4 regions of the Brucella sp. NBRC 12953 genome follow, and region 2 is predicted to be linked to each of the others. Evidence: predicted binding sites of a transcription regulator. Region 2 holds the regulator's gene; each other region holds the start of a gene.

Region 1 (3,156 bases), on a different contig from region 2:
CAGCTCTTGAGCGCGCAGGCGTGGATGCTGCTGATGTGGATGAAGTCATTCTCGGTCAGGTGCTGACGGCAGGCGAGGGGCAGAACCCGGCACGACAGGCTGCGATGGCCGCAGGATGCCCCAAGGAAACGACTGCATTCTCGATCAACCAGCTTTGTGGGTCAGGCCTGCGTGCCGTCGCACTCGGTATGCAGCAGATTCTGTCGGGCGATGCGAAGATCATTGTGGCAGGCGGTCAGGAATCGATGTCCATGGCACCCCATTGCGCGCATTTGCGTTCCGGCGTGAAGATGGGCGACTTCAAGATGATCGATACGATGATCAAGGATGGCCTGACGGATGCCTTCAATGGTTACCATATGGGGATCACCGCAGAAAACATCGCCAAGCAGTGGCAGCTCAGCCGCGATGATCAGGATCAATTCGCATTGGCATCGCAAAACAAGGCCGAAGCTGCACAGACCGCAGGTCGTTTCGAGGATGAGATTGTTCCGTTTGCCGTAAATAGCCGCAAAGGCGAGACGATTGTATCTGCGGATGAATATATCCGCGTTGGTGCAACAATCGAGGCGCTGACAAAGCTCAAGCCTGCCTTTGACAAGGAGGGCACGGTTACGGCTGGCAATGCATCCGGCATTAATGACGGTGCGGCGGCTGTTGTCCTGATGGATGCGGATGAAGCTGAAAAACGTGGAGTCGAGCCGCTTGCGAAGATCGTTTCCTGGGCAACAGCGGGTGTCGATCCATCGATCATGGGGACTGGACCAATTCCTGCTACCCGTAAAGCGCTTGAAAAGGCAGGCTGGACGGTTGCTGATCTGGAACTGGTTGAAGCGAATGAAGCCTTTGCAGCCCAATCCTGTGCTGTCGTTCGCGATCTTGGTATTAATCCAGAGATCGTCAATGTGAATGGCGGTGCAATTGCGATTGGCCATCCGATCGGTGCGTCGGGTGCACGTGTGCTGACCACCCTGCTATATGAAATGAAGCGTCGTGGCGCAAAACGTGGACTTGCAACCCTTTGCATCGGTGGCGGCATGGGTGTCGCCATGTGCGTTGAGCGGTCGTAATACCAAAACGCCATGAGACCGTAACATCCTGAGTATGGCTCATGGTGTTCTGGTTAAGCCCAAGTGGAGATTAACTTTTTCAAGGCGTGGCGCGTCAGCATCTTGAGCTGCCTTGGTATAAGAGGTTCAAAAGTTAACAGCGAGCGTCAGTATCACTGTCATGGAGCGGCGAATTCTTGCCGCTCTAGGGTATTTGAATAAGTTCTGCCACTATATCTGGTGAGAACAAAGCCGGAAAATATTCGGATCAGCGATTCGTCGCCGATTCGTTCCGGCTTTGGCCTGAAGGTTAATGAAAATCGGTTCTCATGTGACGAAAGCTTTAACTAACTGTCAGGAAATATTGATATTTTATAAATAGACCATCTGACGCCTCAGCTCGCAGAATGGCTTCCGAGATAAAAGTTAACGCGGCCGCAGGTTTGTTCTGGTTTCGGGCTGAGTATTAACTGAGGTGATTCATTATATAGTGGGAATTGGGCATTCAGCCACTATATGTTGCCGTGAACAAAAGGCGAAGGAAGTTCTGTGAGCGATTCGTCGCCGATTCGTTCCAGAGTCGTTCTATTTATTAAAAGGCACGTTTGTTAAGATGCGGACTGATGGAAGACCAACCTTCAATCCTGTGTTTTAAAACGGATGGTCATTTGAAAGCCGTTTTGTTCTTTTCAGGGTGCACGCGAGATAAGTTCCGGATAGAACAGTAAAGACTGGATCGTGCCGGAAACGTCCCGAAACATGGATTGAAACTTAACAGGAGCGCTTTCGGCTCAAGTCATATAGTGCTAACGCATGGCTTTACGTATGGCATTTGTTCCGGGAATTCTATTATTGGCATGAACCAACTCCCTGCCCATGATCTGCCGCTGACCTTGAGCGGCCGCAGTGTTACTGCGGTTCTGGGGCCAACCAATACCGGCAAGACGCATCTCGCTATCGAGCGGATGCTGTCGCACGGCAGTGGCATGATAGGTCTTCCGCTGCGCCTTTTGGCGCGCGAGGTCTATAATCGTGTGGTTGAGCGGGTAGGGGCTGCCAATGTTTCGCTGATTACTGGCGAAGAAAAGATCACGCCGCCGACCTCGCGTTATTCCGTCTGCACAGTCGAGGCCATGCCACGCCGCACGGATATGCCTTTCGTGGCTATCGACGAAGTGCAGCTGGCAGGCGATCTTGAACGCGGCCATATTTTCACTGATCGCATTCTGCATCTGCGCGGACGTCAGGAAACGCTGCTTTTGGGTGCAGGCACCATGCGCGGCATTCTTGAAAAGCTGTTGCGCGGGATTACGGTGGTGACGCGTCCGCGCCTGTCGCATCTCACTTATGCTGGTTCAAAGAAGATTATCCGCCTGCCAAATCGTTCAGCGATTGTGGCCTTCTCTGCGGAAGAAGTTTATGCCATTGCCGAGCTGATCCGCCGCCAACGTGGCGGTGCAGCGGTGGTTATGGGCGCTCTTAGCCCACGCACGCGCAATGCACAGGTTGAGCTTTACCAGTCTGGCGATGTCGATTTTCTGGTTGCGACCGACGCGATTGGCATGGGGCTCAATCTCGATGTTGATCATGTCGCCTTTGCACAGAATCGCAAATTCGATGGCTATCAGTATCGTGACCTGACACCGGCTGAGCTTGGACAGATCGCAGGCCGCGCCGGGCGTCATCTGCGCGATGGTACATTTGGTGTGACCGGGCAGGTGCGTCCGCTGGACGATGAAATGGTCGAGCGGGTTGAAGCCCATGACTTTGACCCTGTGAAAGTTATGCAATGGCGTACAGGGCGTTTCGATTTTTCATCGTTGAGCGCGTTGCGTTATTCTCTGGAAACGCCGACGCCGATCGAAGGACTGACCAAGGCGCTGCCTGCTGTTGATCAACAGGCGCTTGAAAATTTGTCAAAAGACGAAGACATTGTGCGGCTTGCAAATTCGCCTGCGCGGATCGAACTTTTGTGGGATACCTGTGCGCTCCCCGACTATCGTAAGATTGCGCCGGCACAACATGCCGATATCATAGCAACCATCTATCAGGATCTGGTCCGCCGAGGGAGCGTTGATGAAGATTATATGAGCGAACAGGTGCGCCG
Region 2 (3,156 bases):
TGTGGCCGTGCGCCTACCTGATGGCAATTTCGCAGCCAATCGCAGCAGGCCGCCAAAATTCACAGGTCAAAACTGGCAGACAGCCTATTTGATCGAAACGTTTATTCCGCCGCAGATTGTAAAAAAGCAGAAGCTGGTATCCGCCACTGATGCGTTTGTCTGCGAAGAGGGACTGTGTACGATCCCTTTGCAGGACGGGCGGATGTTTGCTTATACCGCGCAGGAAGAGATGAAGGACATCGCCTGCAATATTGGCGATATCGTCGTTCTCGCGATAGCAGGCAAAAATCTGAGCTGCGAGCGCCCTGATGTGCTTGTGGTGGATCGAAAAGAGCTTGCCTTAAAGGGAACGCTTGAACTAAGGCTGGGGCAGAAGAAGGAGTCCTCGAAAGGCGAAGCTGCAACAGTTTCGGCTGTCCACGAAGTCGACAACGAAGATAAAATCTACCGATTCGAACCCGCAAAATCTCGTAAATTAGCCGGCTATGCAGATCATTTGAGCTTTGCCATTGATGCGCCAGCGAGGCCTTGGCACCTTCATCGTCTTTATTCGCGAGCAGCGCGGGGGCTAGCTGAGCGCGAATATCAAAAGAAGGCTGGCTCTGAAAAGAACTCTAAGCTCGAAGCGGCTCCAGCTTTTAAAGATAAGTCAGAACCGCTCTAGTTCATGGTTTTCTGGCAGACTTACAGCCGTTCCAGCTAAGAATGAATCGTTGGAACCGCTATAACTGATTGTTTTTACGCATTATCCGACGCATCGCAGCAGGAAAAGAAATCAGTCCGGCGAACCGATTTCCCTGCGGAGACGCTTCGCACTTTTGCCGGAAATACTATGAACATTAACCGCCACATATCTCACGGAAGTGCAGCGGTTATGTGTAAGATTTAATAGCGTCGGATCAGACCGATAAGCTTGCCCTGAACGCGCACGCGGTCAGGTCCGAAGATGCGGGTTTCGTAAGCCGGGTTTGCTGCTTCCAGCGCGATGGAAGCGCCTTTGCGGCGAAAACGCTTCAATGTCGCTTCTTCGTCGTCCACCAGTGCGACGACAATTTCACCCGGATTGGCTGTATCACCGCGTTTAATGATGACTGTATCGCCGTCAAAAATACCGGCGTCGATCATCGAATCGCCTTTGACTTCCAAAGCGTAGTGTTCACCGGCACCCAGCATTTCCGGAGGAAGGCTCAGTGAGTGTGTCTGATTCTGGATTGCCGAGATCGGCACACCGGCAGCGATGCGTCCCATCATAGGCACAGAAACCATTGTTGAGGAATCATTGTCCGCCATGACCGGAGCAGGGCGTGCCGGTGGAGGAGGGGGAGCTTTACCAAGGCTTCCTTCGATGACGCTCGGAGCGAACTTCTTCTGCGAGTTCAAGCCCGGTGCTATCGAATCTGGCAACCGCAGGACTTCCAGAGCGCGTGCTCTGTTAGGAAGTCTGCGGATAAAGCCACGTTCTTCCAAGGCCGTGATGAGGCGATGAATGCCCGATTTCGAGGCTAGATCGAGAGCCTCTTTCATCTCGTCAAAAGACGGAGGGATGCCCGTCTCTTTAAGACGTTCATGAATGAACAGCAGAAGCTCGTGCTGCTTACGGGTCAACATGCGCTACACCCTCCAAACCAGAATCAAATAAAAACAAAACCAGAACGAACACTATATGTTCCAGTCTTGTTCTGCAATGGTTTTAAAATGATTAATGAGGGCGGGAATTGATGCCGTTCGTTACAGCATCAATATTGTGCAAGCATCTCCAAGCGCTGCAGCTGGCGCATTTTCTTCTCTGATCAGTAGTGCATTGGAACGCACAAGAGCAGAAAGCATTGAAGAATCCTGAACTGGAAATGGCTTTACAATCAATGTGCCGTCGATTGCCTTTTCGACCGTCGCACGAACAAAGTCCCTACGATGATCGTTTGCATTCATTGGCTGACCAAATTTCGCGGGACGAATATCTGCAGTTAAGTCAGTGCCCGATAGCTTTGCCACCAATGGGCGCAGAAATACGAGACTGCAGACAAGGCTTGAAACCGGATTACCCGGCAGACCGATGACATGCACGGTTTTACCCGAAACTGTCTTGCGACCATACATCAGCGGTTTACCCGGGCGCATCGCGATCTTCCAGAAGTCGAGATCGACACCACAATTCTGTAAAGCCCCGTGAACGTAATCGCGATCTCCAACCGACGCGCCGCCAATCGTCACAAGAACATCGATGCCATCTTCGAGAACGGCACTAATTGCGGATTCGATCTTCGCAGGGTCGTCGATAATAATGCCCATATCTTCAGGCCTGCCGCCTGCGCGGCGAACGATTTCGGCGATGCCGACGCTGTTGGAGGCGACAATCTGGTCCGGGCCGGGAACTGTACCGGGCGGGACGAGCTCGTCTCCAGTCGCGAGTATTGCAATGCGGGGCTGTTTGAAAACGGAGATGGCTGCGTTGCCACTGGCCGCAGCAAGGGAAAGTGCCGGGGCGTCGAGTGCCTTGCCAACCGGAAGAACAACATCGGCGGGTGCGAAATCGAGACCCGCCCGACGAATGTGCCGACCTTTATCGAGGCCTTGCCGGATCGTCAGCTTGTCGCCGAAGCGCTCCGTGTCTTCCTGAATAACGATGCTATCTGCACCTGCTGGCATTGGTGCGCCGGTGAAAATGCGGACCGCCTGACCTTCGCCCAGCTGCCCATCGAAACGCTTACCGGCTGCTGATTCGCCAATTACCGTCAGTTCAAGCGGATAGCTGATGTTTTCAGGTGCGATCAGCGCATAGCCATCCATAGCAGAGCAATCAAAGGGAGGTTGCAGAAGGTGAGCTTTCACAGGTTCAGCAACGACGCGTCCACCGGCTGAAGTCAAAGGAACCTGCTCAGAACCGTGTGGCTCTGCCGAGCTCAGGATACGTGCAAGGGCTTCATCGACCGGGAGAAGGGACATTGGCTTCCTCTCGTAGAAAATAATCTCGTTATTTCGCTTGTTCTGCGCATTATCTCACACAGGCTGCTAAATGCTCATGCCGGAAATGCTTCGCTGCTTAAAGCAGATTAACTGCGGCCATGAATTGATTTGCCGCAAGTTCGTTTGAAAATCAGGCTTTCCAGTCGCCCGATTTGCCACCACTTTTTGCGGAAACGCGAATATCGGTAATTT
Region 3 (3,156 bases), on a different contig from region 2:
AAACAATCAACGGATGTGAAGCCTTGGCGTCGCTGCTGTTGCACAATTCGAACCAGCAATCCGCATCTCCGCTCATCCCCGACCGCAATGCCCGCGCGCTTTCTGCCCTTGAACAGGGCTGTCGTTTTGACAATGCGCCGGCAAGCACCTGTCTGTCACTGGCCCGGCTGCATGACCGCGACGGTGATATCGCCGCAGCAATGGATGTGTTTGCAAAAGGCTGCGCCGCCGCGATCGAGCAGAGCCGCGGCCGGCCCGAAACCGTCAACCTCTGCTTTGAGGCGACAAAATTTGCTTTGCAGCACAAGACGCAATATCCGGCAGCACTGCAATGGGCGGATTTTGCCTGCAGGGCCGCAGATCCGGGCCTCTCGCCCTATGCCTGCAAGCTGATCGGCAATATTTACGCTCTCGGCCTCGGCACCGATGTCGACACCCAGAAGGCAGCCATGGCCTACCAGACGGGCTGCTTTCATCCATTCGTGTCCACAACCGATGGCGAGGCCTGCATAAAATATGGCGATCTGCTGCTTGCAGCACAGCCACCGGTCCTGCTGGCCGATGACGCCGATGACCCCGATCAAAACCCGACAAGCCTGATAACCGAAGCCTCGCGCGCTTACGACATGGGCTGCATGGACAATATCGAGCAGGCCTGTGCGCTTAACCGCAGATTGCTCGCGGACTGGAGCCGGGGTCGTTATCCGCATGATCGCACCCGCTGCAGTGTCAAGGATGATGCCGGAACCACCCGATCCGCAAAGACCTGTCGCCGGTTTTCATTCTATCAGGCAGCGGCTGAACGCAAACAAAGCCGTCGTCAGCTGCCACTCGACGTCCATGTCTGGCCCGATGGCGATAAGACCGTCATCTATCAGGAAAATGGCCATTGGCTTCTCAACGAAGTCATCACTGAAGGTCCGCAGCTCAAAGCCAGCATGACGTGCTGGCGCAACCCGATTTCAAAACGCAGCTTTTGCGCAACGCCACTGTGACCCGCACCTCTCCCCTCCGTCACGCGCCCCCCACCTCCTGCTGACATTGTCAGGCGGATGTCAGCAGACAGTTACCAGGGCAAAGAGGGTGATTGACGAACAAAACAAGAACACTTAATCTCAGCTCATGGCTTTGATGACCCTGCAACGAAAACTTGAAATCCTGTCGGATGCGGCGAAATACGACGCGTCCTGTGCCTCCAGTGGTGGCGAAAAGCGCAATTCCTTGAAGGGGGGGCTTGGTTCATCCGGTGGATCCGGGATCTGCCACGCCTATGCGCCCGATGGGCGCTGCATTTCTCTGCTCAAGATCCTGATGACCAATTTCTGCATGTTCGATTGCGCTTATTGCATCAACCGGGTTTCCAGCAATGTCGAGCGCGCGCGTTTTTCCGTCGACGAGATTGTCACCCTGACGCTTGAATTCTATCGCAGGAACTATATCGAGGGCCTGTTTCTGTCCTCGGGCATTATCCGATCACCCGACCAGACAATGGCCGACATGGCGCTGATCGCCCGCAAACTGCGGACTCTGCATGGGTTCAAAGGCTATATTCATCTCAAGACCATTCCGGATGCGGCGCCTGAGCTTATTCGGGAGGCCGGGCTTTATGCAGACCGGCTGTCAATCAATGTCGAGTTGCCTCAGGATCAAAGCGTCCGGCAACTGGCGCCGGAAAAGCGCCCGGAAACCATTCGCGCCACCATGGCTCAGGTTCGGCTTGAAGGCGAGGCCGCTTCTGAAAAGACCATCACTGGACGCAAGCCGCCCAAATTCGCGCCCGCGGGACAAAGTACCCAGATGATCATTGGTGCGGACAGCTCCAACGATACCGTGATCCTCAACACTGCTGTGCGGCTTTATACCGGCTACAAGCTCCGCCGGGTCTATTACTCTGCCTTCAGCCCGATTCCCGACGCAACCAGGGCATTGCCTCTGATCAGGCCTCCGCTCGAACGCGAACATCGTCTCTATCAGGCCGACTGGCTGATGCGCTTTTACGGCTATGAGGCCGCGGAAATAACCGCGGGGACCCGCGACGGGTTTCTCGATCTGGACATTGATCCCAAACTCGCCTGGGCGCTACAAAATCGCGGCCAATTTCCGGTCGATATCAATAAAGGATCGCGGGAAATGCTGCTGCGGGTTCCGGGCTTTGGCGTTCGAACGGTCGATCGCATCATCAGCGCGCGACGCCTGCAACCGTTACGGATCGGCGATCTTGTGCGGATCGGAGCGCTGACACGCAAGGCCAAACCATTCATCACCGTCACCGACTGGACTCCGGGATTGATGCTCGACAGTGTGAATTTGCGGCAGCGTTTCATGCCTGCCCCCCAACAATTGAGTTTGCTTTGACGCCCGGCAAGAGAGAGGTTGAAACCGGCTGAATGTCTTTTTGTGCCACCATTGACGAGATTGGACCGATCGACAGCTGGCGAAAGGCGGCACGGCGCGCCATGTCGCATCGTATCCCGCCAGACAGCATGAACTGGAATCCCGCCAACGGTCTGTTTGACGGCGAAGCCTTGCCGCAACATGACGGTCCGCACACAACCCTTGCCTCCAAAGCGTTTCTTGACACCATGCGCAGCGTGATTTGGCACGCCGATCCCGAGCGCTTTCATCTGCTATACCAGGCCTTGTGGCGTCTGGTGCATCGCGACGGCGCGCCATTGTCTGCGGTGGATCCGCTCGGATATCGTCTGATCCGCATGAGCAAGACCGTACGGCGCGATCTGCACAAGATGCACGCTTTCCTGCGCTTTCGCGAAATCACGGCAACAACACAACGCCGGCGCTTCATCGCCTGGTTCGAACCCGACAACAATATCGTCGAGCCAGCCTCAGCATTCTTCGTGGCTCGCTTCTCCGACATGGACTGGACAATTTTGACCCCAAGCCGCAGCGCAGTGTTTGAAAATGGCGTGCTGGAATTTCGGGCCGGTGCGACAAGACCCAATTTGGCGCCGGATGATAGCGAGGCGCTCTGGAACGCCTATTTCACCAATATATTCAATCCCGCCAGAACCAACATCCGCGCGATGCTATCGGAAATGCCCAAAAAATACTGGCACAATATGCCCGAAACGAAACTGATCCCGACCATGCTCAAAGACGCGGAGGCGCGGACCACCAAAATGCGCGAAGCGCAAGCCA
Region 4 (3,156 bases), 510 kb from region 2:
GATCTTGTCTCAGCTTTATTGCAACACAGTTAAAATCCGGAGCTTGCCCAGATGATAAAAAGGATCATGATCATTGGTGGCGCAGGTTCGGGAAAGTCCACCCTCGCCCGTTCGCTTGGTGCAATCACCAAATTACCAGTTATCCATATCGACACCATCTATTGGCTACCCAATTGGACAATGCGCTCTCGGGACGAAATCGGCCTTCTGAGCGATGAGGTTGCGGATCACGATGAATGGATATTTGAAGGCAATCACAGCGAAACAATGGCGCATCGCGCAGCACGCGCCGACATGATTATTTTTCTGGATATCTCAACCCCAACACGCCTTTGGCGCGTCCTGCGCAGAACACTTCGCCATTACGGTCAATCCCGTCCTGATATGGCGGAAGGCTGTGACGAGCGCTTTGATTGGGAATTCCTAAAGTTTGTGGCTAATTACCGCAAAAACGGGCGTATTCTGGCAAAATCTTTTCTGGAAAGCGCCCCTTCGCATCTGAAAAAGCATCATCTACGCAGTCACAAGGATGTAGAGCAATTTCTCAGTGAAACTCGCAACGAAATAATCCGAAAAAATGAACGTTCAAAGCTGAGCTAAAATAAAAATGCGACGTTCAAAATAACAATATTGCTAGCAGTGCCGTCGGGCATCCGCGATGCTATATTTGCGAGGTCTCCCAAGACTTGGCGCTGGCGCGTGGCACATTATCCATCGGATCAGCGGGAATATGCATACACTCAAATGACGGATCATTGCTCCGGCCCTTTGAGTAATCTTGTCCGAATTTCCGGTTTTCGCAGTTCTGGAGTTAAATGTGACCGATATCGCAGATAGCGCCTCCCCGCTTGTCGATGTGACCAGCACACTGGGGGTCGATCGTCATCGCCTTTATGAAGATGCAATCGCCATGTTGATTGGCACTTCATTCATTGCGTTGGGCATTACGCTTTATAGTCAAGCGACGCTTATGACAGGCAGTACGGCAGGTATCGCGTTGCTTATCCAGTATGCCACCGGCATCGGATTTGGCTTGCTTTATTTCGTGATCAATCTGCCGTTCTACTATTTTGCTGCAAAGCGGATGGGCTGGCCATTTACGATCAGAACGTTCATCGCCGTCGCACTTCTATCTCTCTTTGCCAAACTCATTCCTTTATGTGTTGATTTCAGCTCAATCAATCCGCTCTTTGCAGCGCTTATGGGCGGCACACTTATGGGCATGGGCGTTCTGGCACTTTTCCGCCATCGTTCCGGCGTGGGCGGCGTCAATATTCTCGCGCTTTACTTGCAGGATGCCTATGGCATTCGCGCTGGTTGGTTTCAGCTCGCGCTCGACATTATCATCATGCTCGGATCGCTGTTTTTCATCCCGTGGGAAAACATGCTTCTGTCGCTTGTGGGTGCGATTGCGATGAACGTTATCATCGCAATCAACCACAAACCGGGGCGCTATCTCGGGATCAGCTGAACAAAAAGCCGCCTCATTGGGCGGCTTTTTGTTTTCTACATTCCGTAGTTCAGTGCGAAGTCATCCACTCGCGTGCACCACGCAGTGCCGCTGCCAGCTCGCTCTTGCTCATCGTCGCTGCAACCTGATTGCGCATACGTTCGGCTTTCTGGTTGCCACGGATTGCTGCAATGTTAAGCCACTTGTGTGCTTCGACGACATCAATTTCGCAGTCGCGGCCGATGGCGTATTTCAAACCCATCTCCAGCAGGATACGATCCTGAGAACCTGCCTTGTCGTGCTGTATAACGCTCTGAAACTGTGTCATTTTCGTTGTCCCTGTTAAATCCCGAGAACCGTCCGCTCTTTGTTTCCGTGACTGGCTTTCACCGGCCCGGAACCGTCGGATCTGTCGTTCCGTTCATGGTCTTTAAGATAGGCGACAGGATTAAAATGCACGTTAAACCAGATGCTTAACAACGCGACAACGAAATCCCAACAAGGAGTAAATTTGGGATTTTGTTAAACATCCAAGCTTCGCGAATTGCAGCGTTTTTCCGAAATTGCCGCTTTTTCATCCACAGTGCTTGGAAACCAGATGATAACCATGGCATCGATTGGCTTTGTTGAGAAAGTGATTATCGGCGAATTCGAAGCCACCAATTATCCCTCTTCCGCTTCGGACCAAACTCGATTACGTTTACGTTTGCGTAAGTTTTCTGCAGAGCTGAAAATAGAGAGCTTTGCGGCATTTTGGGAGGAATGCATGATCCGCACTTTTATTATGGGAATGACCGCCGCCGTAGCACTGACGGCAGGCTTAGCCGCACCAGCATTTGCTGAAGAAGCAATTGTCGGTACTTGGAAACGCCCGAATGGTACGATTATCAGCTACGCAGCTTGCGGCGGCGGTAAATATTGCGGCACAGTGCAGACCGGCGAATATAAGGGCAAGTCGATTGGCACAATGTCTGGCAAGGACGGCAGCTACAAGGGCGAAGTCAACAAGCTAGACGAAGGCAAGACTTACACAGGCAAGGCCAGTGTCAAGGGAAACACTCTCTCACTTTCGGGCTGCGTCATGGGCGGCTTGATCTGCAAGAGTGAAAGCCTCGCACGGCAGTAAGCGAATAAAATAAGAAAGGCGGCTTCTAAGCCGCCTTTCTTTCAAGCATTTCTGACCAAAGCGAATTAGCGCGCCTTCTGGCCAAAAAGGATTTTCTGCGCTTCCTTGTCATTGGCGAGGTTAGACTTTTCGCGCTCTTCCTTGCCAACCAAGAGACCACGCTGAACGGCAGGTCGTGCATTCATGGTTTCATACCAGCGCTTGAGGTTAGGGAAATCCTCCAGCTGCTGATCATAGTTTTTGTACGCGTTGATCCAACCAATGCTGGCCATGTCAGCGATAGAATATTCGCCTGCAATATAGTCTTTGCCTTCGAGTTGACGATTCAGGACACCATAAAGACGGTTGACCTCATTGGTGTAGCGATCAATGCCATATTGCACCTTTTCCGGCGCATAAACGCGGAAGTGCCCGGCCTGACCCGACATGGGACCAAGTCCACCCATTTGCCACATCAGCCATTCATCAACGGCGACACGCTTGCGTTCATCCCTTGGATAGAACTTTCCAAACTTCCGGCCGAGATACTGAAGAATTGCGCCTGATTCAAAAACCGAGATCGGCTCGCCGCCCGGCCCTT

What was found. The regulator LexA, encoded in region 2, represses DNA repair genes until DNA is damaged. The targets are predictions, from matches to a motif close to TGTTCNNNNTGTGTTCNG.
Positions count from the first base shown of each region.
Region 1: ABWV94_RS18430 (helicase-related protein) is a predicted target of LexA. The motif match lies at 1,620-1,637, and genes of this name have one in related genera.
Region 3: ABWV94_RS16955 (putative DNA modification/repair radical SAM protein) is a predicted target of LexA. The motif match lies at 1,091-1,108, and genes of this name have one in related genera.
Region 4: ABWV94_RS01025 (sel1 repeat family protein) is a predicted target of LexA. The motif match lies at 1,864-1,881, and genes of this name have one in related genera.

Region 1 is NZ_BAABSV010000008.1:92,435-95,590, forward strand. Features, by position in the region: gene ABWV94_RS18425 (acetyl-CoA C-acetyltransferase) at 1-1,070, shown strand, start outside; gene ABWV94_RS18430 (helicase-related protein) at 1,907-3,156, shown strand, end outside.
Region 2 is NZ_BAABSV010000001.1:710,307-713,462, reverse strand. Features, by position in the region: gene ABWV94_RS03465 (ComEC/Rec2 family competence protein) at 1-664, shown strand, start outside; gene lexA (transcriptional repressor LexA) at 886-1,608, opposite strand; gene ABWV94_RS03455 (molybdopterin molybdotransferase MoeA) at 1,729-2,943, opposite strand; gene moaC (cyclic pyranopterin monophosphate synthase MoaC) at 3,095-3,156, opposite strand, start outside.
Region 3 is NZ_BAABSV010000007.1:26,179-29,334, forward strand. Features, by position in the region: gene ABWV94_RS16950 (hypothetical protein) at 1-995, shown strand, start outside; gene ABWV94_RS16955 (putative DNA modification/repair radical SAM protein) at 1,132-2,355, shown strand; gene ABWV94_RS16960 (UdgX family uracil-DNA binding protein) at 2,388-3,156, shown strand, end outside.
Region 4 is NZ_BAABSV010000001.1:203,413-206,568, reverse strand. Features, by position in the region: gene ABWV94_RS01035 (P-loop NTPase family protein) at 52-600, shown strand; gene ABWV94_RS01030 (YitT family protein) at 818-1,471, shown strand; gene ABWV94_RS01025 (sel1 repeat family protein) at 1,521-1,778, opposite strand; gene ABWV94_RS01020 (DUF2147 domain-containing protein) at 2,217-2,576, shown strand; gene ABWV94_RS01015 (glutathione binding-like protein) at 2,642-3,156, opposite strand, start outside.